DNA from 4 places in the Micromonospora sp. DT44 genome. Region 1 is predicted to be linked to each of the others. Evidence: riboswitches for the same ligand, from Rfam matches in the RefSeq annotation. Region 1 holds a riboswitch; each other region holds the start of a gene.
The links. A riboswitch is a leader RNA that binds a small molecule or an ion and turns the genes downstream of it on or off. The one in region 1 is predicted to bind cyclic di-AMP.
Positions count from the first base shown of each region.

Region 2: it holds a riboswitch for cyclic di-AMP, as region 1 does, so the genes downstream of both, ACLQ25_RS07455 (NlpC/P60 family protein) here and ACLQ25_RS20995 (coiled-coil domain-containing protein) in region 1, are expected to answer to the same signal.
Region 3: it holds a riboswitch for cyclic di-AMP, as region 1 does, so the genes downstream of both, ACLQ25_RS00865 (C39 family peptidase) here and ACLQ25_RS20995 (coiled-coil domain-containing protein) in region 1, are expected to answer to the same signal.
Region 4: it holds a riboswitch for cyclic di-AMP, as region 1 does, so the genes downstream of both, ACLQ25_RS06255 (coiled-coil domain-containing protein) here and ACLQ25_RS20995 (coiled-coil domain-containing protein) in region 1, are expected to answer to the same signal.

Region 1 covers NZ_JBNCKS010000036.1:53,115-60,149, forward strand. The annotation lists gene ACLQ25_RS20985 (SRPBCC family protein) at 144-596, shown strand; gene ACLQ25_RS20990 (hypothetical protein) at 627-1,130, opposite strand; gene ACLQ25_RS20995 (coiled-coil domain-containing protein) at 1,224-2,300, opposite strand; cyclic di-AMP (ydaO/yuaA leader) riboswitch at 2,306-2,437, opposite strand; gene ACLQ25_RS21000 (cation diffusion facilitator family transporter) at 2,550-3,467, opposite strand; gene ACLQ25_RS21005 (HelD family protein) at 3,576-5,693, opposite strand; partial or broken gene ACLQ25_RS21010 (alpha/beta fold hydrolase) at 5,909-6,808, opposite strand; gene ACLQ25_RS21015 (carbonic anhydrase) at 6,958-7,035, shown strand, end outside.
Region 2 covers NZ_JBNCKS010000009.1:55,931-62,965, reverse strand. The annotation lists gene ACLQ25_RS07465 (NlpC/P60 family protein) at 1-208, shown strand, start outside; gene ACLQ25_RS07460 (N-acetylmuramoyl-L-alanine amidase) at 267-2,222, opposite strand; cyclic di-AMP (ydaO/yuaA leader) riboswitch at 2,458-2,593, shown strand; gene ACLQ25_RS07455 (NlpC/P60 family protein) at 2,606-3,646, shown strand; gene dcd (dCTP deaminase) at 3,708-4,286, opposite strand; gene ACLQ25_RS07445 (pyridoxamine 5'-phosphate oxidase family protein) at 4,364-4,912, shown strand; gene ACLQ25_RS07440 (zinc metalloprotease) at 4,982-5,968, opposite strand; tRNA gene ACLQ25_RS07435 (tRNA-Gly) at 6,172-6,245, shown strand; gene ACLQ25_RS07430 (phosphotransferase family protein) at 6,301-7,035, opposite strand, start outside.
Region 3 covers NZ_JBNCKS010000001.1:189,150-196,184, reverse strand. The annotation lists gene ACLQ25_RS00880 (D-ribitol-5-phosphate cytidylyltransferase) at 1-893, shown strand, start outside; gene ACLQ25_RS00875 (CDP-glycerol glycerophosphotransferase family protein) at 936-2,606, shown strand; gene ACLQ25_RS00870 (alpha/beta fold hydrolase) at 2,611-3,357, opposite strand; gene ACLQ25_RS00865 (C39 family peptidase) at 3,492-4,340, opposite strand; cyclic di-AMP (ydaO/yuaA leader) riboswitch at 4,572-4,712, opposite strand; gene ACLQ25_RS00860 (hypothetical protein) at 4,998-5,768, opposite strand; gene ACLQ25_RS00855 (hypothetical protein) at 5,946-6,479, opposite strand; gene ACLQ25_RS00850 (acyltransferase family protein) at 6,612-7,035, opposite strand, start outside.
Region 4 covers NZ_JBNCKS010000007.1:116,953-123,987, reverse strand. The annotation lists gene ACLQ25_RS06260 (carbonic anhydrase) at 1-220, shown strand, start outside; gene ACLQ25_RS06255 (coiled-coil domain-containing protein) at 279-1,301, opposite strand; cyclic di-AMP (ydaO/yuaA leader) riboswitch at 1,306-1,436, opposite strand; partial or broken gene ACLQ25_RS06250 (YibE/F family protein) at 1,603-2,022, opposite strand; gene ACLQ25_RS06245 (heavy metal translocating P-type ATPase) at 2,542-4,581, shown strand; gene ACLQ25_RS06240 (metal-sensitive transcriptional regulator) at 4,585-4,881, opposite strand; gene ACLQ25_RS06235 (heavy-metal-associated domain-containing protein) at 4,977-5,186, shown strand; gene ACLQ25_RS06230 (hypothetical protein) at 5,200-6,138, shown strand; gene ACLQ25_RS06225 (heavy metal translocating P-type ATPase) at 6,151-7,035, shown strand, end outside.

The DNA.
Region 1 (7,035 bases):
TCGTCACAACCGGTGATTTCCCATCAGCCGACCGTGGTGGGAACGCTGCGCGAATGCCGGGACAACGCAGGGTGTCCGTCCGGCCGTTGCCACCCCGCGCGGCGTACGGGACGATCGTGCGACCAGCGACGTCGGGAGACGGTGTGCTCAGCAGCGATACCTTCAGCTACTCCGTCCAGGCCCGCTGCTCAGTCGCCGAGGCGGCGGCGCTGTTAAGCGACCTGACCCGTCAGGGTGAACTGCATCCCCTGATCGTGCGGGTCCGCGAGGTGCCGCCCCGCCCGGGCGCCCGCGCCAGCTACACGATCAACGACAGGCTGGTCGCCGGCCCGCTGCGCTTTCGCACCACGTACCACGCGGACATGCTGGTCAGCGAGCCCGACGAGATCGTCACTGTGGCCCGTCAGTGGCCCGCCACCACGGTTCGCAACCACACCCGGCTGCGCGCCGAGCCGGACGATCTGGTCCGCATCGACGTCGACATCACCCTGCGCGCGCCGACACCCCTGTTCCGGTACGCCTTCAATCAGGCCCGCGCCGCCCACCTCGCCCTGGCCGCGCGCCTCGGCGCGGTCCTCGACAACCCCGCGCCCTGAGCCCATAAGCCGTCGAGGGTGGCTGCGCGATCAGGCGCGCGTCGCGCCGACCGCCGCGCTGCGGCGGGGTTGGCTGGGTCGGCGTCCCCAGGGCTTGTACGTCGACAGCACCGTCGCGATGATCATGAGACTGGTCGACACCGCGGGCGCGATCACCAGGTCGGCGCGATCCCGCGCCGGTAGCGCGGCGCCCAGCGCGCCGGCGTGCCGCAGGTTCGGGGTGAGCAGGAACAGCACCAGCCCGACCATCACCGTGGTGATCACGAGCTTGATCACCACCCAGCGGTAACGCAGCAGGCCCCAGGGGGTGAGCAGCGCGCTGGCGACACCGACGAGCCACACGAGCACGCTCAGCGGCGCGAAGAGCACGGTGCCGACGAGCCCGGCGACCGGGTAGACCACCGCCGGGTCGGCGCCGCGCTGTGCCGCGATGCCGAGCGTGAGCAGCACCAGGTCGGCCCCGAGCCAGCCGAGAGACGTGACCAGGTGCAGGGTGAGCAGGGCCTTGCGGGTGCGGGGCGCGATTCGCGGCATACCCGAATGCTCCCGGTCCGACCCCGCGTGGTCGTCCGACCAGCGACGACGTCCGGGGTACGCCCGCTGACGTACCCCGGACGGCGTCGGTGGTCAGTACACCGACAGGTGCACGTGGTTGGTGTGGTCGCTGGAGGGGTCGCCGTTCCCCCCGCTGTACGACTTCCAGCCGCTGCTGGGCAGCCAGATCTGCTTGAACCAGATCACGTAGAGCACCGCGAGCCGATCCGAGTTGCGGATGAAGTACGCGGCCAGGTTGTTGCCGTACGTCTTGTCGCCGCCGCTGGCGATCCCGCCGAAGCCACCCTTCTGCGCGGCGAAGTCACAGGCCCGGCCCTTGGGGTGCTCGCCCGAGCCGCCGTTGCGGTGACAGGAGACGTACCGGGTGAAGCCGGCGGCCTTGGCCTGGTTGAGCGCGTGCAGGGTGCGGGGGGTGATGCAGCCGCTGGCCGGGGTGGGGTCGTTGATGCTGCACGACTCGGACGGCCAGGAGCCGTCGGAGTTGCGCGGTGCGGGCTGGGCGTTGGCGGTGGAGGTGCCACGGTTGGAGCCGGTGTCGGTGTCGGTGTCGGCGCTGGCGCGTGCCTTGTCGTTGGCGACGGTCAGGGCCCGCTCGGCCTGCTCCTTGCGCTTGGCCATCACCTCGACCTGCTTACGCTGCTCCCGGATCTCGCCGTCGAGGGCGACGCGGGTGCGGTTCGCCTCGTCCCGGATCGCGTGCAGGTCGCGCAGCACCCGGTCCTCGTTCGCGGCCACCGCGTCGAGGGCGGCCGCCCGGTCCATGAAGCCCTCGGGGGTGTTGCTGTTGAGCAGGGCCGAGACGGTGCTGAGCCGGCCGGTGCGGTACGCGACGCCGGCGATCTCGCCGACCTTGCCGTTGCGTACGGTCATCTCGGCCTCGGTGTCCTTCAGTTTGACCGCGAGCTGCTGTTGCCGCTGGATGGAGGTGTCCAGCGCGCGCTTCGCGTCCAGGTAGCCCTTGCTGGCCGCCTCGAGCTGGGCCCGTAGCGCCGGGGTGCCGCCCTCCTCGTCGCCGTCGGGCGCGGCGGCGGCCCGCAGGCCGCCGGGTGCAGCGGCGGTGGCGGCGCCGACTGGAAGCGCGACGCCGAGGGTGACCATCATGACGATCAGTGCCGCAAGCCGGGCGGCGGGTGGTCGTGCTGGTGCCACTACGCATGTCCTTCCGTCAGCCGCCGACCGGGTTAGCTGACGGGTTCGGGACGGAAGATCCCTACCGCTGACGCGGATGCACCCCAGGAACATGGTTCCCCGGTTCGCCCTGTCGGGCGATTAGGCGACGGCCGCCACCGGCGCCGGGAGGCGCCGCCGGGTGGTGGCCGGGACAGAGCCTACCGGTGCTGGTGGGGTCTGTGCAGCCGATGTTACGGAAGGTGCCTGCACCTTCACGAAGGATGACGGTCACCACTCGACGGAACCGCAGGCGCCCGGGGCGGCACCGGGCTCGGTCTGCAGCGTGGCGTGCTCGATGCGGAAGTCGTCCCGCAGGGCGGTACGCGCCGCGGTGAGCACCGCGCCGACCTCCGCGCCGGGCGCCATGGTCAGGTGCGCGGAGGCCACCTCCATGCCCGAGGTGAGCGTCCAGACGTGCAGGTCGTGCACCTCGACCACGCCGGGCACCGCGGCCAGTCGGTCGTGCACGGCGGTGACCTGGAGGTGTTCCGGGGCGGCCTGCACGAGGATGCGTACGGCGGCCCGCCCCAGCCGCCAGGTGCGCGGCAGGATGAACACGCCGATCGCTACCGCGACCAGCGGATCGGCCCACCACCAGTCGGTGACGGCGATGAGCAGCGCGGCGCCGATCACGCCGAGCGAGCCGAGCAGGTCGCCGAGCACCTCCAGGTAGGCACCCTGGAGGTTGATGCTCTCCCGGGCGCCGGCGCGCAGCAGCCCGAAGGCGACCACGTTCGCGAGCAGGCCGAGGATGGCCACCGTGAGCATCGGACCACTGAGCACCCGGTGTGGGTCGCCGAACCGGCCGATCGCCTCGATCACCACGTAGATCGCCACGCCGGAGAGCAGGACGGCGTTGGCCAGCGCGGCGAGCACTTCGAGGCGGTAGAGCCCGAAGGTGCGTTGCGGGTCGCCGGTGGCCCGCCGCGTAGCGGTGATCGCGGCGAGCGCCATCCCGATGCCGAGCACGTCGGTGAACATGTGCCCGGCGTCGGAGAGCAGGGCCAGTGAGCCGGTGTGGAAGGCGGTCACCGCCTCGACCACCATCAGGGCAGCGAGCAGTCCGAAGGCCGCCCAGAGCCGTCCCCGATGCTGGTGGGCGGCGTTGGCGACCGAGCCGTGGTGGTGGTCATGTCCTGCTCCCACGAAACCCACCCTCCGACGCCGCCCGGGACGCGGTCAAATATATGCTCACATCGCTATGTGTGCAAGTGTAAGGCGAGGGCCGGCCTACGGGCGATGCCAACGCGACGGTCAGCCGGTCGGGTCGACGGTGGTGAGCCGCTGAGTGGCGCGGGAGAGCGCCACGTAGAGCGTGCGTACGCCGGAGCCCGGATCGGCCCGGATCTCGCTGGGGGCGACCAGCACGACCCCGTCGTACTCCATGCCCTTGGCCTCCAGGCTGGTCACCACCTGCAAGCGCGTCGAGCCGAGCGCGTCGAGCCAGCCGGCGACCTCGTCGCGGCGGGTGACCGGCGTGATCACCCCGACCGTGCCGTCGACCTCGCCCAGCAGGCCGGTGGCCGCCTGCACGGCCGCGGCCTGGAGCCCGGCGGGCGGCACCACCAGCTCGACCGGGTCGACGCCGGTGGAGCGGACGGCCCTCGGCAGGGGCAGGTCCGGGTAGAGCCGGCGGATCTCCGCCGCCGCCACCGCGAAGATCTCCGCCGAGTTGCGGTAGTTGGTGGTGAGCGTGAACTCGTGCCGTTTGCGTCGGCCCAGCGCCTGGTCGCGGGAGCGGGTCAGCTCCTCGGGGTCACCGGTCCAGGCGGTCTGCGCCGGGTCGCCCACCACCGTCCACGAGGCCAACCGCCCACGCCGACCGATCATCCGCCACTGCATCGGCGAGACGTCCTGCGCCTCGTCGACAACCACGTGCGCGTACTCCCGGTAGTCCTCCGGCCGCTCCCGGGCCGCCGCGCGGGCGGCCCGCTGCCGGTCGGCGGCGGTGCTCAGCTCACGGACGCCGCCCGCGAGCTGGAACGGGTCGCGTCGGGCCCGCGCCGGTTTCACCGGCTTGCCGAGCAGCGCGTCCAGCTCGTCGAGCAGCGCCACGTCCGCGATGGTCAGGCCCGCAGTGTCCAGACTCTGGTACGCCGTGCCGAGCAGCCGGATCTCCGCGCCGGAAAGGATCCCGCCGGCGTACCGGCGCAGCCGTTCCGGTCGAGCCAGCCAGCCGAGCACGTGCCGGGGGTGCAGGCGTGGCCACCAGGCCTTGAGGAACTCCCGGAACTCCGGCCGCTCGGCGATCTCGCCCTCGAAGGCCCGCTGCTCGGGCAGCCGGCCGATGTTCACCCGCCGGGCCTGCGCCCACAGCGCGGCGAAGACACCGTCGAAGCCGGCGCGGCGAACCTCGTTGCGCCGGGCGCCCCGGTGCAGCGCGCGGTCCCGGATCGCGTCCAGCTCGCGGCGGTCCAACCGCAGCAGCCCTCCCCGGTAGAGCAGCCGCAGCTCGCCAGGAGCCCCCGGCGCCGCGTCGCGGGCCGCCCGTTCCAGCACCCGGCGCATGCGCAGCGAGCCCTTCACCGCCGCCACCTCGGGCGGATCGGTTCGGGTGGCCGTCATCCCGGGGAACAGGGTGCCCAGCGAGTGCAGGGTCGCGGTGTCCTCACCGAGCGACGGCAGCACCGAGGCGATGTACTCGACGAAGACGGTCGACGGCCCGACCACCAGGATGCCGCCACCGGCGTACCGGCTGCGCTCGGTGTAGAGCAGGAAGGCCGCCCGGTGCAGGGCGACCGCCGTCTTGCCGGTGCCCGGGCCGCCCGCGACGATCGTCACCCCGGAGCCGGGCGACCGGATCGCCTCGTCCTGCTCCCGCTGGATCGTCGCCACGATGTCGCGCATGCCCCGACCGGTCGCCCGGGAGAGGGTGGCCAGCAGCGCGCCGTCACCGACGACCGTCATCTGATCCGGGGCGGCCTCCGGATCGAGCAGGTCGTCCTCGATACGGGTGACCCGCTCGCGCTGGGACTGGATGGTGCGGCGACGCACCACGCCCAGCGGCTGCGCGGGGGTGGCCTGGTAGAACGCCGACGCGGCCGGCGCCCGCCAGTCGACGACGAGGGTGCTGGCGTCCTCGTCACGGATACCGAGCCGCCCGACGTGCAGCACCTGCCGGTCGCGCAGGTCCAGGCGGCCGAAGACCAGCCCTTCGTGTTCGGCGTCGAGGGTGTGCCTCCGTTGTGCCGCGTGGAAGACCATCGCGTCACGTTCGACGAGCGCGCCGAACGTGCCCACCCGCGCCATCCGGTAGCCGTCCCGCTCGGCGCGCACCGCCGACTGCCGCAGCTCGGCCAGTCGGGCGTACACCCGGTCGAGGTGCCGCTGCTCGACGGCGATCTCCTGCTCCAGGGCGGTCTGGTCGGTCAACGCACGCTCCTTCGATGTCGCCGGCAAGCGGCGCGAACCGCGCGGGCCAACCGCAGAAGGGTACGGCCCCCGACCCGACCCGCCGCGCCCGAGGTGCGCGAACGTGCTCAGCGACCCGCCGCGACGGCGCTCACGACCGGCCCGTGCGGCGGCGGCGCGGCGCTCGGCCCGGTCCCGTGCGGCGCGGGTGCGGCGCTGGGGCCGGGCCCGTGCGGCGGTGCGGCGAGCACCCGGCCCAGGACGCCGGTCAGGGCCGCGTTCACCTCAATCGGACGCTCCATCATCAGCATGTGGCCGGCGCCCGGGCAGACGGTCAGCTCGGTGGCCGGCAGGACGGCGGCGATCGACTCGGCGCACGGCGGTGGGGTCAGCCGGTCCCGGTCACCGACCAGGGCGGCGGCCGGCAGGTGCGCCAGGTCGGCGAGGGTGTCCAGACGGTGCTGAGCGCCGATCGAGGCGCGGAAACCGCCGATCGAGCGCAGCGAGGCGCGGGCCACCGCCGACGTGACCAATCGGATGTCGGAGGGATCGCAGCGGTCGCCGAAGAGCATCCACCGGATGCTCGGCTGCAGCGCGTTGAGCAGCGCCCGGGGCGCCCGCCACGAGCCGCAGCGGGCCAGCACACCGGCGCCGGTCGTCTCGGCGAGCCGGATCAGCCGGGCGATGCGTGGCGAGAGCCCGTACACGGTGTGCGTGTGCCCCTCGGCGGTGGTCGAGACGAAGACCAGGCCGGCCGTACGAGCGGCGAAGTGCTCCCGGTGGCGGTGCGCGTACTCCATGATCGTCATTCCGCCCATCGAGTGCCCGACCAGGACCACCCGACCGCTCGGCGCGACCGCGTCGAGGACGGCGGCCAGGTCGTCGCCGAGCTGGGCGAGGGTGGCCGTGGGCAGCGCCATGCAGCTCGACCGGCCGTGACCCCGCGCGTCGTAGGTGACCACCCGCACCGAGTCGCCGAAGGACGACGTGAGCGCGTCGAGCTGCCGGTGCCAGCTGCGCCCGTCCAGCGTCCAGCCATGCAGAAGGACCGCCGTCACCGGGGCGTCCACGGGACCGGTGGTCTCGACGTGCAGCCGTACGCCGTCGGGCATACCGACTTCGAATCGCTCCGGCATCGCCACCTCCCACGCTCGCCCAGGCATCACCCGCACCTCCCATACCCGGCGGTAACACCGGCTACCCGTCAGGACGCCACGCCAATCGCGGTCGAGCGAACATTCGCGACTCCGCCCCTGGTGCGCGGCGGCGGGCCAGGCTGGACGGCATGAGGGTGGCGGGGCAGGAGCGGCAGGCCGGCGGTACACCCCGGGCCGCGCTCGTCGACCTGCTCGCCGGCAATCGG
Region 2 (7,035 bases), on a different contig from region 1:
CCACACGGGTGATCAGTGGAACGAGGGCAAGGCCGTCTCGCGTGCCGACGCCCGTGCGGGTGACCTGGTCTTCTTCTACTCCGGCCTGAGTCACGTCGGGCTGTATCTGGGTAACAACCAGATGGTGCACGCGCCACGCGCCGGCAAACCGGTGATGGTGTCCAGCATCAACACCATGCCGGTCGCCGGGTTCCGCCGACCTGGCTGATCCCCAGCACGCACGACGACGGCCCCCGGTCACCTCGACCGGGGGCCGTCGTCTTTCCTCAGCGGGGTGCGCCCACCGGGGACGGCAGCAACTGCACGTCGGCGAGGTCGACGTACATGATGCGATGGCCGAACTGGATCTGCGCGTACCGGTTCTGGCCCCGGATCACCGTCCAGTCGCCGGGCGAGGAGCCGTCGAACGTGCTGGCCCGGTAGTACTCGCCGGGCAGCACAGCGCCGACGGCGTAGCGCTGGCCGGCGGCGAGGGTGTACTGCAACGGTGAGATCGCCTGGTAGGGCACGCCGGCCGGGTAGGCCGCCTGCTCCGGGTACGCCCGCCCGTAGACGGGGATCGTGGCCCGGCCGGGTTTCGGCGTGACCACCATGCCGACGGTCCAGGCGGCCGTCGGCGCGGACGCCGGGTTGTGGAACCACGCCCGCTGCCCGAGGTACCAGATGGCCGTCCAGTCACCCTGTCGACCGGCCAGGGCGTACGTCTGGCCGGCGGACGCGCGGGCCCTGTGGTCCGACACGTCCATCGTGTTCGGGGTGCCGTCGGGGCGCAGCGCGATGTCGTTGACCAGCGGCGCGTCCGGGGCCGGCGCGGTGCGTAGCACCACCGACGAGGAGCCGCGTGGCGCGCACGGCGTCCCCGGGGTGACGCATCCGGTGAACGCCGGCTGGTTGGTCGCGTAGTCGGGGTCGATCCGGACCAGCCCGGTGGCCGGGGTGCCGGTGTCCAGCCGTGGGGCGTGCAGCAGGTCGAAGTAGTGCGTCCAGTCCCAGTAGGGCCCCGGGTCCCAGTGCATTCCACGGACGGTCGACGCGGTCGTGCCGGGCACGTTGTCGTGGCCGATGATGTGCTGACGGTCCAGCGGGATGCCCAACCGCAGCGCGAGGTGCCGAACGAGCTTCGCGGACGTCCGGTACATCGCCTCCGTGTACCAGGTGCCCTGCGCGGCGAAGCCCTCGTGTTCGAGCCCGATCGACTTGGCGTTGACGTACCAGTTGCCGGCGTGCCAGGCGACGTCCCTGGTCTTGACGTGCTGGGCGATGTGCCCGTCCACCGAGCGCAGCGAGTAGTGCCAGCTCACGTAGGTCGGGTCCTGGACGAGTTGCAGGGTGGTCGCCCAACTCGCCTCGGTGTCGTGGATGACGATGTACTCGATCTTCTGCCGGTCGGGCCGGTCGGACAGGTCGTGGTTGCCGTAGTCGCCGTCGCCGAACGCCGCGTAGGGTGCCGGGATCCACTCGCAGGACACCGTGCTCGGGCACTCCAACCCGTCCGGGCGGGCGAGTCGCCGCAGTCCCAGTCGGTCCAGCCAGGACCGCTCGGGTCGTACCGCCCGGGCCGGCAGCGTGACCCGCTGGCCGTCGTCGGTCACCCGCGTCTCGCCGGCGCCGATCGTGGTGAAGACCTCGTCGGCGAAGGCCGCCGCGGCATCGGCGCTGTCCGCGCCGGCATAGCGGGCCACCGCGCCGTACCAGGTGGCCGGGTCGGTGCCGACTCCGACCGGGGCGCCGACCTCCCGTTGGTACGCGGCCAGCAGCGCCGCCCCACCCCGGAGGTTCGTCGTCGGGTCGGTGCGCAGCGCCTCGGCGGTGGCGCCGGTGAGCGCGGCGGCGGCGTCCACGGTCTGCAGTGCTGCGCTCGGCGGCGCGTTCCCGGTGGCGGGCGCCGGTGCGAGAGCACGACGGGACTCGTCGCCGCGCGGATCCTCGCCCGGGGCGTCGTGATGACCGCTCCGCGGTAGGGCGGCCACCTGCCGGGCGTCGGTCAGGTGCATCGGGCCGTAGCCGCCGCTGGTGCTCGGCGTGCCGGCGTTGCTGTCCCAGCGGGACTCCAGGTAGGAGACGCCGAGCAGTACGTCGATGGGTACGCCGTACTCGGTCGCCGCGGCGGCGTACTGCTGCTGGCGGTCGGCGGCGGGGGCCGCGGTGGCCGGGCCGGCGGGCAGCGGTACGGCCGCCGTGGCGGTGACGAGCGCGACGGCGAGCAGGGTCGGACGTTTCATCGAACTCCCTACATGTCAACTGGTGTCGGTGCCGTCACCTTCGTCCTGCCCGGGAGTCCGCGTCAATACCTTTCCATGTTTCGAAACGTACGGAAGGAAATCTTCACATCCGCCCGATGGCCCGCTGCAATCGGTACGGAGTGTCACGGCCGCACGGGTTGCGGATCGGTAACGGCCGTCTCTACTCTGGTCTTTCGTCGGCCCGGTAGCAGGTCTGCCCACCCCGGGCGGTAACGGACCGACACCGCCGAGTCGCTCGCGAGCGAGCCGGGGACCCAGGTTCCTCGGGGTGAATCCGCAGTTCCTGCGGTAGGGCGCCCACTTCCCGCCCGAACCCGTCAGCTAACCCGGTAGGCGGTCAGGAAGAAGGAGTACGGAACCCGGTGGCCCTCCAAGCCCCGCGGCCGTCGTTCGGACGGTCGGCTCCGGCCGACCCGACGTCGACCGTGCCGCGTCCACGCTGGTCCCGCTTCACCACCGCACTCGCCGCCCTGGTCGGCGTCGCCGTCGTCCTGACGGGCAGCGCCACGGTGGCCCACGCCGACCCGTCCGTCGCCGAGATCGAACGCCAGATCGACGAGGACTGGAACAAGCTCGAACCGATCATCGAGCGGCACAACGCCACCCAGTCCGACCTGGCCCTCAAGCGCAAGCAGGCCGACGCGCTCGCCGCCCGCATCGGGCCGCTGGAGCGCCAGGTCGACGCCGCGATGAACAAGGTCAGCGCGCTGGCCGTGCGCGCGTACATGGGTGAGAACCTGTCGACCGTCAACACGATGCTCGGCAGCCGGTCGCCCAGCGAGATGGTCGGTCAGCTCGAAATGCTCGACCGCTTCGCCCACAACCAGCAGGAGGACGTCCGCCAGGTCGCCGACCTGCGCAACGAGCTGGCCCGGCAGAAGGCGCCGCTGGACGAGATGGTGGTCCAGCTGACCCGCACCGAGGCCCAGTTGGCGGCGAAGAAGAAGCAGATCAACGAGGAGATCGACCGGCTACAGAAGCTGCGCCTCAAGGTGTACGGCAGCGGCGGCGGCGGTTCGCTGCGCCCCGCGCCCTGCCCGGCCAGCTACCCGGGTGGCGGTGCCGGCATCGCGGTCAAGTTCGCCTGCGCGCAGATCGGCAAGCCGTACGTGTGGGGCGCCGAGGGTCCGGAGTCGTACGACTGCTCCGGGCTGATGCTGGCCGCCTGGGCGAAGGCCGGTGTGTCGCTGCCGCACAACGCCGCCGCGCAGAGCCGGGTCACCAAGAACGTCAGCAAGGGCGACCTGCGCCCCGGTGACCTGGTCTTCTACTACAGCGACATCCACCACGTCGGCATGTACGTCGGCAACGGCTGGGTGGTGCACGCCTCCCAAGCCGGTGTGCCCGTCAAGATGAAGAAGGTCGACGACGGGCCCGTCCACAGCTACGGTCGCCCCGGCTGACCGACGCGGGACGCAGTCAGGGCCCGTCGCGATCCGCTCGCGGCGGGCCCTGCGTCGTCTCCTAACGCGTCGGCCAGGCGCGCCAGTTCTGCCAGGAACGACTCGGCGTCGGCCCCCGCTGACCCTGGTAACGCGACCCGTAGACCACCGAGCCGTACGGGTGCTCGGCGGGCGACGAGAGCCGGAAGATGCAGAGTTGACCGATCTTCATGCCCGGCCAGAGGGTGATCGGTAGGTTCGCCACGTTGGACAGCTCCAGCGTGACGTGCCCGGAGAAGCCCGGGTCGATGAACCCGGCGGTGGAGTGCGTGAGCAGGCCGAGGCGGCCCAGCGAGCTCTTCCCCTCCAGTCGGCCGGCGAGCTGGTCGCCGAGCGAGATCACCTCCAGAGTCGAGGCGAGCACGAACTCTCCCGGGTGCAGCACGAACGGCTCGCCGTCGGGCACCTCGACCACCGAGGTCAGGTCGTCCTGCTGCATGGCCGGATCGATGTGGGTGTAGAGATGGTTGTTGAAGACCCGGAACAGCCGGTCGAGTCGTACGTCGATGCTGGAGGGTTGGACCAGGGTGGGCTCGAACGGCTCCAGGCCCAGCGTGCCGGCCTTGATCTCGGAGACCAGGTCACGGTCGGAGAGCAGCATCGGACCACCATAGCGAGGTGGGCGGTGACCAGCGTGTCGAGGTCGCTCCTCGTACATTTGTTCGATAGAATGCCCGCATGGCTTCCTGGTCCGATTTCGCCGCCGACGAGCCCCGCCTCGCCGACGGCATCCGCGTTCTCCTGCAGCAGTACGGGCCGGGCTTCGGCTATCTGGCCACGGTCCGTGCCGACGGTGGGCCCCGGGTCCATCCGGTCTCCCCGGTCATCACCGACGAGGGTCTGTTCTGCTTCATCATCGACTCGCCGAAGCGCCGGGACCTCGAACGGGACGGCCGATACGCACTGCACTCGTTCCCTCCGGAGGAGAGCGACGACGAGGCGTACGTGGCGGGTCACGCCTGGCCGGTCACCGACCCGGTCCGGGTGGCCCGGCTGGCGCAGAGCGCCCGGGCCGAGCCGCGGGCCGACTGGCGGCTGTTCGAGTTCACCGTCGACGTGGCGATGCTGACCCGTCGCGACCAGCACGGCCTGGGCATCGCCGTGGGGCGTCCGGCCGTGCAGGTCTGGCTCGATCCGCAGACCCCGCCCGCGGCGGCCGCGGCTTCCCCCGTACCGCAGACGCGCCCGACCCGTCGCAGCCGCGACGTCCAGTGCACGGCCGCCTGACCACGGCCATCGAAAAACGCCGGTGCCGGCTCCGTCGTGACGGAGCCGGCACCTGGTGTACGCGAGGAGTTAGGCCGCGCGGTACGCGTTCCACGCGGTCAGCATGCGGCTCGCCTGACCAGCGGTGAACTGGTACATGCACGAGTCGTAGGTGTAGTCCATGAAGTTGGTGATCGGGTCCAGGCCGGTCGCCGAGCAGGTGTTCCGACCGGTCGGGCACTCGTACGCGGGCGACGCCTCGGCCGGGGTGTCGCTGACCCCGTCACCCGAGCCGCCGCAACCACCCTGGAAGGTGTGGTAGAGGTTCAGCCAGTGGCCCACCTCGTGGGTGCCGGTGTCGCCTTGGTTGTAGTTGGTGGCGGTGCCACCCGGCAGCGACTCGCTCAGCGCGACCACGCCATCCATGCTGTTGAGCCTGCGCTGTGGGAAGGTCGCCCAGCCCAACAGGTCGTCGCTCAACTCACCGAGGTAGATGTTGAGCGTGTTCTTGCCGCCGACCCGCAGCGACGACTTCATCGACCGCTCCGCCGACGAGCCGTCGACGATCGGGTACCACGACGGGTTCGTCACCCGGTTGATTTTGTCGAGGCGGAAGGCGAAGGCGGTGGCCGCGCCGCCGGTCCCGCCCGCGTAGGCCTGGTTGAGCACGCTGATCTGCGAAGTGATCATCGAGTCGGGGATGTTGCCGCCGGCCCGGGTGCTGTCCTCCTGGATCACGTGCACCACCACCGGGATGGTGACCGTGGCTGCCAGCGTCGTGGCGCCGGCGCCGGCCCGGTAGTTGGCCCGCTCGCGCAGCGCCGCCGCGAGGTCGGCGTCCCGCTCACGGACCTGCTTGGCGGTCAGCTCGTTGGGCTCGTGCAGAGCTCCCGCGCCGGGCTTCGCCCGGGCGTTGGCGTGGCTGTCGGCCGGCTCCGCGCAGGCGCCGCCAGGTGCGGCGGAGAAGGCCGAAGCGGCCGGAACGACGCCCACCGCAGCGGTGCTGAGCAGCAGCGCGAGAGTTGTCGACGCGACACCGGCGACACGCCGGGTCAGCAGGTTGGGACGGAGTCCCATGGGCCCACCTCTTTCTGGCGGCGCGGCAGGGGGTGTGTCACGCCGTGGCTGGGAACGTGTGGCAGACGTTACAACTCATCGACGCATTTGAGAACGACCATATGTTGCCGTCTGGAAACTTCTTCGGAGGTGAGCGGGGGCGGTCGGCGTGTGGGGGTGGCTGGGTGCATGGCTGCGACGACTCGGGTACAGTGGTGCCGCCCGCGGGTGTAGTTCAATGGCAGAACATCAGCTTCCCAAGCTGACAGTGCGGGTTCGATTCCCGTCACCCGCTCCACGATCGAGGCCCTGGCCAGGACGACAGTCCAGCCAGGGCCTTCGACGTTCCATGATCAAGGCTGGGTTGTCGTGCAGCCGTTTGGCATAAGTTGCAACTTGCTGGCCTGGGAGCTCCGGTGCTTCGCCCACTCGCCGGTCCACGCCGCGAGGTCGTGCACCCATCCATCTGGCCTCTGCTCGGCCTTGACGTTCCACTTCGCGGCGTTCATCGCGGCGAAGGCGTCGAGCGCATCGCCGCCGACCGCGGTCCAGGCGGGAAACTGCGCCAGCCACTCCTCGGCCTGCGCCGGGCTGTGACCACTACCTATCAGCCACTGCACGAGTAGAGCCAGCTCAACCCATGCAGCTGCCTCGGTCGTCCACGCCCAGTCAACGACGCGTATCCCTGCCGGAGTGAGGATGAGGTTGGTCGGGTTGATGTCGGAGTGAACGAGCGTACGGCCCTGCATATCGGGTAGCGCGAATCCGAGTCGCCCGGCCGGGGTGAACCAGGTCCCGCGCGGGGCCGGCGTGCCCTGGAGTGCTTTCAGGGTCACCCGGAGCAGGTCCAGATCTGGACTTCCGGGAGACAGGTCGGGGTGAGGGCCGTCAAGCAACTCGGCCCCCACCACCAACCAGCCATCACGCTCGAAGTGCCACAGGACGGCCGGCGGGAACCAGTCGACCGCCCTGGTTGCGGTCAGCTCGTAGCGCAGCGTTTGGACACTCAGCCCGGTCGAGGCGGCCTTGACGAAGACCGTGCGGGACGTGCCGACGACGGTCGACGCTATCTCGGCGTGGTTGCCGGT
Region 3 (7,035 bases), on a different contig from region 1:
CCGCCACCGACGACTGCGGCGTGGTGCTGCGGTACCTGCCGGGCACGCCGATCAAGGTGATCGACGGCTCGGACGAGAACATCAAGGTCACCCACCCGGTCGACGTGCACCTGGCGGACAAGCTCTTCCAGCTCGCGGCGGCGCAGGCGCCCCGGCTGACCGACCACCGCAGCTACACCGAGGAGCTGACGGGCCGCACGATCGTGGTGTTCGGCGGCAGCTACGGGATCGGCCACGAGCTGACCGAGCTGGCGCGGCGCTTCGGCGCGCAGGTCTTCCCGTTCAGCCGCTCCACCACGGGCACCCACGTCGAGCGCGCCGAGGACGTCGAGGCCGCGCTGACGACCGCCTTCGAGGCCACCGGCCGGATCGACCATGTGGTGGTCACCGCCGGGATCCTGGAGCGGGGCGCCCTGGCCGAGATGGACGAGGAGACGATGGACCGGGTGTTGCAGGTCAACTTCGTCGGTCCGGTGACCATCGCCCGGCAGGCCCTTCCGTACCTGCAGCAGACCAAGGGTCAGCTGCTGCTCTACACCTCCAGCTCGTACACCCGGGGTCGGGCCCGCTACGCCCTCTACTCGTCCACCAAGGCCGCCCTGGTCAACCTGACCCAGGCGCTCGCCGACGAGTGGGCCGACGTCGGCGTACGGGTCAACTGCATCAACCCGGAGCGGACGGCCACTCCCATGCGTACGCGGGCCTTCGGCGAGGAGCCGGAGAACACCCTGCTGGCCGCGGAGGCCGTCGCCCAGTCCTCGCTCGACGTGTTGATCTCCGACCTGACCGGTCAGGTCATCGACGTACGCCGGGCGCCGGGAGACGGCCCGTCCGTGCCGACGCAGGCCGGCCCGGACCGGTCCGAGACGCCGGCCGCGGCGTCCGCGAACTGACGCCGACGGCACCGCGACACCGAGGGCGGCGATCGGAGCAACATGCGTGGTGACCTGGTTCGCAAGGTGGCCGCCCGGTGCCTGAGCACCGGGCTCGCCGTGCTGGCCTTCGTCGTGCTGGCCCTCACCGGCAGCACCAGGTGGGGCCTCGCGCTGGCCGTCGCCGCGCTGGTGGCGGCGGCCGCCGAGCAGCGGATCCGACCGGCCGCCGACCTGGTGGCCGAGACCGCCCTGATCGCCGCGGCGGTCCTGGTCGGCTACTCCCGACGGCTCGACGACGGCTTCGACCCCGCGCTAGCCGCGACGGCGCTGGTCCTGCTGGGGCTGGTGCTGCTGGTGGGGCCGTTGCGTACCGCGGGCAACCTGGAGATCCGGGCGGCCAACCTGCCGGTACGCGCCTGGACCCCGCTGATCGCTGACCGACTCGGCGTCGCCCTGCTGGGCCTGCTCGCGGTGGTGGCCATCGCCGCCGCGTTGACCCTGCCGGCCGTCGTGGCGCTCGCCGCCAGCCTGCTGGTGGCCGCCGCCGCCGGGGCGGTCGCGCTGGACCTGGCCAAGCGACGGTTCCGTCCGGCCGCCGGCGGTGGGCAGGTCGCCCGCGCGCTACGCCGGCACGAGCCGGAGTTCCTGCTCTACTTCTCCGCGCCGCCCGGCTCCGAGTACCAGGTCACCATGTGGCTGCCGTACCTCGAACGGATCGGCCGGCCCTTCCTGGTGCTGGTCCGTGAGCCGGAGTTCGTCGCGCCGATCGCGGCGGCCACCGACGCGCCGGTGGTCTACTGCCCCACGCTGCGCGCGATGGACGAGGCGCTGGTGCCGAGCCTGCGGGTGGCCTTCTACGTCAACCACGGGGCGAAGAACAGCCACTGCATCCGGTTCACCCAGCTCACCCACGTCCAACTGCACCACGGCGACAGCGACAAGGCGCCCAGCGCCAACCCGGTCTCGGGCATCTTCGACCGGATCTTCGTGGCCGGGCCGGCGGCGATCGACCGGTACGCCCGCGCCGGGGTGCAGATCCCGGCGGAGAAGTTCGTCGTGGTGGGCCGTCCCCAGGTCGAGTCGATCGAGGTACGCCAGGAGCCGACGCGGGGCCTCGCGCACCCGATGGTGCTCTACACCCCGACCTGGACCGGGCACCACGCCGACGCCGACTACTGCTCGCTGCCCGTGGCCGAGGAGTTGCTGCGGCGGCTGCTGGGGCGTGGCGCGACGGTGATCCTGCGGGCCCATCCGTACACGACGCAGAACCCCGCGTCGGCACGCCAGTTGGGCCGGCTCACCGAACTGCTGGCCGTCGACCGCGCCCGCACCGGCCGGCAGCACGTGTTCGGCGCGGCCGCCCGGGAGCTGAGCCTGACCGATTGCGTCAACCGCTCGGACGCGCTGCTCTCCGACGTCTCCGGGGTGATCTCCGACTACCTCTACTCGGGCAAGCCGTACGCCGTCACGGACATGGGTGACGAGGGCGACCGGTTCACCGAACGCTTTCCACTGGCCGGCTCGGGCTACGTGCTGCGGCGCGACATGTCCAACGTGGACGCCGTACTCACGGCCCTGCTGGACACCGACCCGCTGGCCGATGCCCGCTGGGTCACCCGCCGCCGCTACCTGGGCGACTTCCCGGCCGAGTCGTACGCCGAGGGTTTCCTGACCGCCGCCCGCCGCGAGCTGACGTCGGCCCGGGAACTGCCCGCGCCCGCAGCCGCCTGACCGATCAGCGGTACGGGTCCAGCAACGCCAGCACGGCCGCCGGATCCTCCAGGTGCGCGTTGTGCCCGAGACCGGGCAGCGTGGCGACCGGTACGCCGTACTCCTTGAGCTGCGCGTCCGTGACCATCGGGTCGTGCTCCCCGCGGGCCAGCACCACCGGCACGTCGGTCGCCGCGAGCAGCGCGGCCAGGTCGGGCGCACCGACGGCGAACGCGGCGTTGTCCATCGCGAGCCGCCACCGGCCGTCGACCTGACGCAGACCGGCGTCGACCATCGGGTGGTCCGGGAGGACCAGACCGGTGAGGCCGGCGACCCGCAGATAGCGGCGGGCGGCCTCGGTGCGGCTGGTGAACCAGCCCACCGGGCGGGCGGCGAGGTCCGCGGCGCGGGCCAGCTCGGCGGGCGCCCAGACGGCCTTGATGCCCAAGCCCACCACCGCGTCCACCGGCAGACCGGCGGCGCGGGCCGCCAGCGCCAGGCCGACCACGCCACCGAGCGAGTGCCCGAGCACGACGATGCGGTCGTCGGAGGCCAGGCCCTGCGTGACCCGCTGGGCGAAACCCTCGAAGGAGTACGACGACAGCGGCGCCGACCAACCGTGACCGGCGAGATCGGGCGCCAGCCACCGGCCGGGCCAGTGGTGCTCCAGAAGTGGCGCCCAGGGCAGCCACACGTCACCCGTCGCCCCCATGCCGTGCAGCAGCAACAGGATCGGCTCACGGCCGGCTTGACCACCCGATTCATCCACCACGGCCGCAGTCTCCCACGGTTCGCGGCCCGGTACGAGAGCCCTTCACCGGCGTCGCGCCCCGACACGGGAACGCCGCGAGCGCCGGCCCCTCGTGGGAGACGGCGCCCGCGGCGTCGTGGGGTGTCGCGCGTTGGTCAGGCGGAGTAACCCCGGGTGGCGATCCAGTTCGCCAGGTCGATCGTGGTGATCCAGTAGGCCGGGTCGGCGGCGTTCGCCGAGTCGGCGATCCGCACGGTACGGCCGTTGTCCTTGTAGCCGACGACGGCGATGTAGTGCCCACCGCCGTAGGAGTGATAGCCGCCCTCGGTGTCGATGGCGTCACCCGCGACGTTTGCCACCACGCCCCGACCATCGGTGATGGCCTTGACCACGTCGGCCTGAAGGCGGTCCATCTGGGCCGGGCTGGGCGTGCCCGCGAACATGCGGGTGCGGTACGGGGAGCCCTTCACCTCGGCGTTGAGCACCCGGGTGGTGTCCTCGGCCGAGTTGGTGCCCATCTCGGTGGTGCCCAGTTCGGCGCCGAGCTCCTCCTGGGTGCGGTCGATGCCGCTGGCGCTGAGCGCGTTGCGGGTGGCCGCGGGGCCGCAGTTGTAGTAGGTGTTCTGCGCCTCGTAGGCGTAGTCGAGCACCTTCGTCGCGGGCGGCTTCGGCGGCGTCGGCTTCCGGGTGACGTCCGGGTTGCTCGTGGCCTTCGCGGCGGGGGACGCGGCGCTGGTGGCCGGGGCGGCGGTGCTCGGCGCGACGCTCGCCGACGGGGCCGCGGACCGGAGTTCGCCACGGGAGGCGACGGTGTCACTGCGCATCTCGGCGACCGTGGTCGGGGTGCGCGGGCCGTCCGGGGCGTCGTCGGCGCCGGCGACCAGGGCGCCGGCGGTGGTGGCGATCGCGAGGGCCGCGGCGGAGGCGGCGACGATCTGGTACGGACGCTCGGTCGCGAGGCGACGGAGCTGGCGCTTCAGGGTGTGCTTCACGGGGTCCTCCACGGTTCGGGGGTGAGCGGCACACCGGGCTCGACCGGTATCCGGGCAGGCGCCAGCGCGCGGGCAGGGGCCCGCGGGTGGTGGACCGCTCAGGGGTACGCCCGGCGCGGCCGGGCGGGAAGTGCGGTGACCCGGGGGGTCAGCTCACCGTCACGAGGCGGATGAGCGGGGACACCGCGACGCCGTGGAGGCGGGGGAACAGTGCAAGGGTCGAGGGGTGCTGCACGAGGATGGAACTCCTTCCGTCACCGCCTACCGGGTTAGCTGACGGATTCGGGCGGGAAGATCGCCCTACCGCGGGCCGTGGCTCGCGGATTCACCCCGGACTTACTGTGGGTCCCCGGTTCGTTGATCACGATTGAGCGGGTCGGCGCGGCGTCGCCTCCTGCGATCGGTAACCGCACCGGACGGGACGACAGTACTGGCCGGTGCGCACTCTGCCAAGCCGCGCCCACCTGCATAAACATCGATTGGCCCAGCAATTTCTGCGCGTTTTGCCGCTGACGTGACTCGATGGGACAACCGGTTCCGGCGGCACCTGCGGGCGACAACCGGACAGGTGGCCGGCAACGCCGCCACAATCGCGGGCACAATGGCCGCCGATGATGCCGACCGCCCGATTTCCGCTGCCGGTGACCCGCCTCACATAACAGATCGGGCTCAACCGGCCCGGGCCGGACGCCAGCGTGCCACGAGGTCCGTACGCGACGGCCGCGTCGCGGTGCGCCGGGAGAACGCCGGGCTCGGCCGCGACCGGACCGCCGCCGCGTACGCCTCCTCGGCGAGGACGCGCGCCGACTCGGCGGCCACCTCGGCGTCCCGCCAGGACGACCGCTCCCGCTCGACGGCCGTCCGGTGCTCGGCCAGCCTCGCGTCACGGATCGCCCGGATGAGCAGCGTCTCCTGCTCGACCGGGTGCCGGCGGGGGTCCCAGCCGCGGCGATGCCCGAAGACGTCGCCGAGCTGAGCCATGGTCAACTCCCCCCGCCAGTGCGCCGCCATGGCGGCACGGTGCAGGTACCGCTCCCGGGCCGCGTACTCGGCGGGGGTGTGCGGGGTACGCGGTGTCGGCAACGCCCCGGCACCGGCGACCCGACGGGCGGCCGTGTCCGCCTCGTCGTACGCCGTCCAGGCCCGCTGCGCCTCGTCCTGAGCGACCAGCCAGTCAGCGCGCCGCCGCCGGGCGGTCCGCGCGGCCCGGGCGGCGGCCACGGCCACCTCCTCGGCGTACCGGCGCAGGTCGGCCATCTCGGCGACGGCCATCTCGCGGGCGGTGGGTGTCGGCGGCGTGGGGTCGGCCGCTGGCGAGTCCCGCTCCGGGCGGGCCACCAGGACGGCGAGGATCGTCAGCGCCAGCAGGAACAGGGCCGACCAGATGGCGGCGGCCTGGGGCACCTCGGTCAGGAACTGGTAGAAGACGACGGTTTCCATGATCGACACCTCGGCGTGAGGACGTAAGCGATGGGATGCCGCACGGGCGGGTGCGGGCGGTGTGTCGTCAGGTGTGGTGACGGGGCGCTCGGCCCGGCGGCGCCGCCGATGGTGGAGATCCCGGCGCGCCATACTCCGGCGCTCGCGGGACGGCGTGCCGCCCCGGTGACTGACCCGCTAGGCCGGCGGGGCGCGGGGGGCCCGACTGGCCGAGCCTGCGGCTCGGAGGGGCTGCTCCGATCCCGTGGGCGCCGAGGTCACGCCCGCCATTGGGCGGGGCAGCGCGTCCGAACCACCGTGCAGGGCGGGCTGCGGGTCGACCGACCGCGCGGAGGCGTCAGCGCCAACCTCTGCGGCTCGTTCCTCGCCGGCCCGGTCGGGGACGGCCCGGTCGAAGGCGGCCCGGTCGAAGGCGGCCCGGTCGAAGGCGGCCCGGTCGAAGGCGGCCCGGTCGAAGGCGGCCCGGTCGGAGGCGGCGCGGTCGGAGGCGGCGCGGTCGGTGAGGACCGTGGAGAGGGCCGCGGTCGACGGTCCGAGCGGCTCCGCGAGGGCGAGCGACCCGATGGTGGGCGGCGCGGCCGCAGCGGTCGATGCCGGCAGCAGCGCCGGGGCCGCGCCCAGGGCGAGCGACAGCACGGCGAGGCTGGTCAGGACCCGTGCCGCCCAGCGCGCCACCCACCACAGGGGACAGGTGAGCGCGACCGGGAGCACGTCCTCACGCTACCGTCGGGACCGCCCGGACGCATCGGCGACGGGCGTGTCGGTCTGCGCCGCGCCGACCCCCCTCCGACCAGCGTGGACACGGTGGCGTGAGCCGGCTCCGGTGGGTGCAACCGCGGCCGTCTACAACCGGGATCGAGCGCGATCCGGCGCGGGCGCGCGGGCGGATTCGCCGGGCACCTCCGCGTCACCACCTGCGGTCTCCGGGGTGCGCTGGTGGGGAACGAGCGGCGGGCGGCCCGGGCGACGTGGCGCGAGCCGGCGCATCATCGGTGTCTCCACCCAGCGGTGCAGCAACCCGGCGAGGACCAGGTTCACGAGCAGGAATCCGAGCACCACCGCCGGGCCCCGCCAACCCCGGAAACCGGTCCCCCAGTCGCCGCTGAGCCGGAGCACGCTCGTCATCACCAGGACGTGCACCAGGTAGAAGGCGAACGAGACCTCGCCGAGCCAGACCAGCGGACGCGAGCGCCACGGCGAGCGCCGGTCGCGCACGTCGGCGTCGGCGGCCGCGGTGATCACCAACAGGTACGCGACGGCGAGCAGC
Region 4 (7,035 bases), on a different contig from region 1:
CATCGACGGCATCGTCGACATCCACATCGCGCAGACCGTCGAGACGCTGCTCGGGCAGTCGCCCGTGCTGGCCGACGAGGTGGCGCGGGGGCGGTGCGCGGTGGTCGGGATGTCGTACCGGCTCGCCGCCGGGGCGGTGCGACCCGTGACCCCCGTACCGGACGGAGCCCCGACGGGCGACGAGCCCTCGGACGACCCGGCCGCGACAACCGCCGCCTGACGCGCCGAGGGCCGCCCCGCCGGACGGCGGGACGGCCCTCGCACTGCTGAGCGTCGGATCAGAGCAGCGACATGTGTACGTGGTCAGTGTGGTTCGACGGCCCGCTGTACGACTTCCAGCCGGTCGCCGGGAACCAGATCTGCCGGTTCCAGATCACGTAGTAGATGCCGAGCCGGTCGGCGTTGCGGATGAGGAACGCGGCCACGTTGTTGCCGTACATCCGGGTGTCGTTGTTGTGCCACGGGCTGAAGCCGCTCTTCTGCAACGACCAGTCACAGGCGCGACCCTTCGGGTGCTCGTACGGTCCACCGTTGCGGTGGCAGCCCACGAACCGGTTGAACCCGGCCCGCTTGACCTCCTTGTACGCGTGCAGCGTGCGCGGCGTGACGCAGCCGGAGGTGGTCGGGTCCTTCTCGCTGCACGACTGCGCCTTCCAGTCGCCGTCGGCGGTGCGACCCGGGCCGATCCGGGCGACCGGGGAGGTGGCGTCCACCAGGCCGCCGGTGAAGCCCTCGCCGCCGACCAGCGCGAGCGCCTTGTCCGCGTCGCGCTTGTCCTTCGCCATCAGCGCGGTCTGCTTCTGCTGCTCCCGTACCTCGGCGTCGAGGGCCAGCTTGGCCTCCTCGGCGCGGGACTTCACCGTGTTGACCTCGGCGAGCTTCTTCTCGTTGACCATGTTCATCTCGTCGAGCGCCGCGGCCCGCTGGACGAACGAGTCCGGTGCGTCGGCCTCCAGCAGCATCGCGATCGCGCCGACCCGTCCGGTCCGGTACGACTGGGCGGCGATCTGCGCGACCTGCGGGGCCAGCGCGGCCAGGTCGGCCTTCGCCCGCTCGACCTCGGCCGCCAGTTCGAGCTGCCGCTTCTTGGACCTGTCCAGTTTGGACTTGGCCGCCACGTAGTCCCGGTTGGTCTGCTCGATGACGTCGGTGAGCAGCTTGGGCTCGTCGCCGTCCTCCTCGTGCCCGGACGGTGTGGGGGTCGTCGGGGCGGCGTGGGCCGGGAGAGGGCCGGCGAGCACGGTCAGCGCAGCGAACACGGCCACCACGGGCGTCAACCAGCGGCGTAGGGGTGCCGTCACAATCTTCCCTTCCGTCGACCGCCGACCGGGTTAGCTGACGGGTTCGGGGCGGAAGTGGCCCCTACCGCTGTCGCGGATTCACCCCAGGTACCTGGGTCCCCGGCTCGCCGGTTGGCGATTGGGCGGTGGCACCGCAGGCGCCGCTGCGCGCCTTCGTCGGTGACCGGCAGCGAGGTTACCCGAGAGTCCACCGCCTCAGCTACGTCCTGATGCCGACTAAAAGCGTCATTTCGCCATGGCGTTGAGTGACCAGTGACGCGGTTCTCAGGGCGGGTGCCCGATCCGGTCACGCTGAGGAGTGTCACCATGCCGTATCCGTGCTCCTGTTCGGCTCTGGCCACCCGGTGGTGGCGGTGGATGGGGGTGTGTTCCGCTGTGGATCGGGCCGGTCGGCCCGATCCGCCGGCGGGGAACTGAGAGCGGCGAGCGCCTCCGCGCGGTCCGCGCGGGGGCGCGGTGGCACGGCGTCCGCACCGGGCGTGGCTGTCGACCCGGCTGCGGTCACCACTGCGGCCAGCCCGGTGGTGAGGGGTACGGCGGCGATCAGGCCGAGCGTGGCGACCGCGCTGCGGACGATCTCCTGTGCGAGGAGCTCGCTGGTCAGAATCTGCCCGATGGGGCGCGAGTCGGCGGTGAGCAGAAGCAGCAGCGGCAGCGACGCGCCCGCGTACGCCAGGACGATGGTGTTGACGGTGGAGGCGATGTGGGCCCGGCCGACGCGGTTCGGTCACCATCCGGGTCACCGTGCCGTGGTGGCGCGGAAGATCCGCGCCACCGCCGCTCTTCGGTGCGCCGTCCCGTGGCCACAGCACCACGGCGGCGACGACGGTGGCCACGAAGAGCGGTACCACCGTCGCGACGAGGATCCGTCGTACCCGGGGCGGGGCGGGGCGGGACGAGCGGAATGGCTGTGGTCGGAACCCAATGCGAGAGACTCCCAACGATCCGGTGCGGGGTACGTGCCGGCGGCCTGTGCGGTTCAGTTCCGCCGGACGAACGTGGGCGCGAGCGCGTCGGTTCGCCGCCTGACGACCTGGCAATCACGGAGAGTGATGAAGTGACCCGGTCGGCGCCGTACGGGGCCGCGCTGTTGCAGCGCCGTCGCCCGTCTCGGCGGCGGGATCCGGTGGGTCATCGCCGGACGATGCTAACCAGCGCCCCGGGGTGACGCAGGATGTGCGGACGTGTCGGGGGAGTCGAACCGCCGACACCGCCCCGGCCGGGGCGGGATGGTGGGGTCATGCCTGAGCCACCCGCCGAGCACCGACAGCACGACAAGCGCGCCGGGCACGACAAGCACGCCGGGCACGACCCGGCCATGTTCCGTCGCCGGTTCTGGGTCTGTCTGGTGCTCACCGTGCCGGTGGTGCTGACCAGTGACCTGGTGGTGGACCGGCTCGGGCTCCGGCTGGACGTGCCAGGGCGCTCCTGGGTGGGGCCGGTGCTCGGTTCGGTGGTGTTCCTCTGGGGTGGCTGGCCGTTCCTGGTCGGCGCGGTACGGGAGATCCGGGACCGCGCGCCGGGCATGATGCTGCTGGTCGCGATGGCGATCACCGTGGCGTACACCGCGTCGCTGGCGACCAGCCTGGGTGCCTTCGACCTGGACTTCTGGTGGGAGCTGGCCGCGCTGGTCACCATCATGCTGCTCGGGCACTGGCAGGAGATGAAGGCCATCGGGCAGGCCCGTGGGGCGCTCGCGGCACTGGCGGCGCTGCTGCCCGACGAGGCCGAGCGGGTGGCGGCGGACGGGCGGGTCGAGCGCGTGCCGGTCGACGGGCTGCGGGTCGACGACGTGGTGCTGGTCCGGCCCGGGGGTCGGGTGCCGGCCGACGGCCGGGTCGTCGACGGCGACGCGGAGTTGGACGAATCGATGATCACGGGTGAGTCGCGCCCGGTCGCCCGGTCGGCGGGCGATCGGGTGGTGGCCGGCACGGTCGCCACCGATTCGGCGATCCGGGTCCGTGTCGAGGCGCTGGGCGACGAGACGGCGCTCGCGGGCATCCAGCGCATGGTCGCGCAGGCGCAGCGCTCGGGCGGGCAGGCTCAACTGCTCGCCGACCGGTTCGCCGCCGCGCTGTTCTACGTGGCCACCGGTACCGCCGTGCTCACCCTGGTGGTCTGGACCGCGCTGGGTAAGCCCGATGAGGCGGTGGTGCGTACCGTCACCGTGCTGGTGATCGCCTGCCCGCACGCGCTCGGCCTGGCCATCCCGCTCGTCGTCGCGCTCTCCACGGCGCTGGCGGCGCGAAGCGGGATCCTGGTCAAGGACCGGCTCGCGTTGGAGCGCATGCGGACCGTCGACGCGGTGCTGTTCGACAAGACCGGCACGCTGACCCGGGGCGAGCACGAGGTCACCGACCTGGTGACGGCCCCCGGCGTGGACCGCGACGAGGCGTTGCGGATCGCCGCCGGCGTCGAGTCCGACAGCGAACATCCGCTGGCCCGGGCGATCGTGGCGGCGGCCGGGACGGGTGGGCCGGCCCGTGCGGACGGCTTCCGCTCGCTTCCGGGCCGCGGGGTGCGGGCCACCGTCGACGGTACGGAGTACGCCGTGGGCGGGCCGACCCTGCTGCGCGAGCGGGGTGGACCACTGCCGGACGAGGTACGGCAGGCGACCGGCCGCTGGTCGTCACGCGGTGCCGTGGTGCTGTATCTCCTGCGGTTGCCGGACACGGTGCTCGGGGCGTTCGCGCTCACCGACGCGGTGCGGCCGGAGGCCCGAAAGGCCATCGCCGAGCTGCGGGCGGATGGCGTCCGCACCATCGCCATGATCACCGGGGACGCGCGGTCGGTGGCCGAGTCGGTCGCCGCCGATCTCGGCTTCCGGGCCGGGGTGGACGAGGTCTTCGCCGAGGTGCTGCCGGCCGACAAGGACAGCCGGGTGGCGGAACTCCAGCGGCGCGGGCTGACCGTGGCGATGGTCGGTGACGGGGTGAACGACGCGCCGGCGCTGGCCCGCGCTGACGTGGGCATCGCGATCGGGGCGGGCACCGACGTCGCGATCGAGTCCGCCGGGGTCGTGCTGGCGTCGTCCGACCCGCGCGGCGTCGGGGCCGTGATCCGGCTCTCCCGGGCGTCGTACCGCAAGATGCGGCAGAACCTGGCCTGGGCCGCGAGCTACAACGTGGTGGCGCTGCCACTGGCGGCGGGGGTGCTCGCCGGTGCCGGGGTGGCGCTGAGCCCGGCGGTGGCGGCCGTGCTGATGTCCGCGTCCACCATCGTGGTGGCGCTCAACGCGCAGTTGCTGCGCCGGGTCCGGCTCGACCCGGAGCGGACGTGACGTTCAGCCGCGCTTCATGAGTCGGCCGACGGCGGCCATCATCTCGGTGGCCATCTCGTCGGCCCGGCCCTCGGCTGCCCCCTCGTGCATGCAGTGCCGGGCGTGCCCGTCGAGCAGGCCGAGGGCCACCTTGTCGAGCGCGGCCTGGATCGCGGAGATCTGGGTGAGCACGTCGATGCAGTAGCGGTCCTCGTCGACCATCTTCTCGATGCCCCGGACCTGCCCCTCCACCCGGCGTAGGCGCGCGAGCAATTGGTCCTTGCTGGCGGTGTACCCGCGGATCGGTGTGGGTGCGGTCATGGCGACGAGGATAGCGTACCCCTGGGGGGTATGGTAATGTCCGTTCCTGCCGTCATACCCCCACCGGGTACCGGTACTACGAGAGGAGACGTCCGATGGTCGACACGACGTACCAGGTGCAGGGCATGACCTGCGGGCACTGCGTCAGTGCGGTCAGCGCCGAGGTGGGCGCGATCGAGGGCGTACGCGACGTGCGGGTCGACCTCGCCACCGGCCAGGTCACCGTCAGCAGCGAGCAGCCCGTGGACAACGAGGCCGTCCGGGCCGCTGTCGACGAGGCCGGCTACGACCTCGTCGAGGCGTGAGCGGAGGTCCGCGATGACCACCCTGACCAGGCTGGGCGCGTTCGCCCTCGGTCTCGCGGCGGTCTTCGGCGCGGCGTACGGGGTCGGTCGGGTGGTCGACCCGGCCGACCCGGTCGCGCAGAGTCGGCCGGACGTCGCCCACACCTCGGGCCCCACCGCGAGCGGCGAGGTGGCCGACCTCGTTCCCGGCGGGTTGCTCGTCTCCGACCGGGGCTACACGCTCCAACACCTCAGCGCGCCCGCCGGCCAGTTCGCCTTCCGGATCGACGGGCCGGACGGTCGGCCGGTCACCAGGTACGACGTGGCGCACGACAAACGGATGCACCTGATCGTCGCCCGCCGGGACCTGTCCGGCTTCCGGCACGTCCACCCCGATCTCGCCCCGGACGGCACCTGGCGGGTCGCCACCCCGCTGGCCGGCGCCGGGCAGTGGCGGGCGTTCGCCGACTTCACCCCGACCGGGGGCGAGCCGTTGACCCTCGGCGTGGACGTGACCGTCCCCGGCGAGCTGACCGAGCGGACGCTGCCCGCCCCGGCGGCCAGCACCACGGTCGACGGTTACACCGTCACCCTGGCCGGCACGCCGCAGCCGGGCCGGACCTCGGCGCTCACCCTGACGGTGAGCCGTGCCGGGCAACCGGTCACCGACCTGGAGCCCTACCTGGGTGCGTACGGGCACCTGGTGGCGCTGCGTCGGGGCGATCTGGCGTACCTGCACGTGCACCCGGACGGGACGCCCGGCGACGGACACACCCCGCCCGGCCCCGCCGTCACCTTCCACGCCGAGGTGCCCTCGGCCGGCGCCTACCGGCTCTACCTCGACTTTCAGCACGGTGGGCGGGTCCACACCGCCGAGTTCACCATCGTGGCGGGCGCTGCCCCGGCCGCGACGGGCGAGCCGACACCGACCGGCGGGGCCGACCACGGCACCGCCGGGCACGGGCACGACTGACGGGACTGGACGATGACCACCACCAGCAGCAGACCGCTGCCCGAGGCGCCGAACCGGATCGAACTGGCGATCGGGGGGATGACCTGCGCCGCGTGCGCCGCGCGGGTCGAGAAGAAGCTCAACCGGATGGACGGGGTGAGCGCCACCGTCAACTACGCCACCGAGAAGGCGACCGTCCGGTACGCCGACGACGTCACCCCGGACGACCTGATCGAGACCGTCCAGAAGACCGGCTACACGGCGGCCCTGCCGACGCCGCCGACCGCCGAGCCGCCGGCGCAGGACCCGCTGCGCGGTCCGCGTACCCGGCTGTGGGTCTCGGCGGTCCTGAGCGTGCCGGTGGTCCTGCTGGCCATGGTGCCGCCCTGGCAGTTTGACTACTGGCAGTGGCTCTCGCTGACGCTGGCCGCACCGGTGGTCGTCTGGGGTGGGCTGCCGTTCCACCGCGCGGCCTGGACCAACCTGCGGCACGGCGCGGCCACCATGGACACGCTGGTCTCGCTCGGCACGCTCGCCGCGTTCGGGTGGTCGCTCTGGGCGCTCTTCCTCGGTGACGCCGGCATGCCCGGGATGACGCACCCGTTCCGTTTCGCCATCACCCGCGGCGACGGCGCCGGCAACATCTACCTGGAGGCCGCCGCCGGGGTCACCGTGTTCATCCTGGCCGGTCGTTACTTCGAGGCCCGGTCCAAGCGGACCGCCGGCGCGGCCCTGCGCGCCCTTCTCGACCTCGGCGCGAAGGAGGTGGCGGTGCTGCGGGACGGGGTCGAGACCCTGGTCCCGGTGGACCGGCTCGCCGTCGGTGACCGGTTCGTGGTCCGCCCCGGCGAAAAGATCGCCACTGACGGTGTCGTCGACGAGGGTACGTCCGCCGTGGACGCGAGCATGCTGACCGGA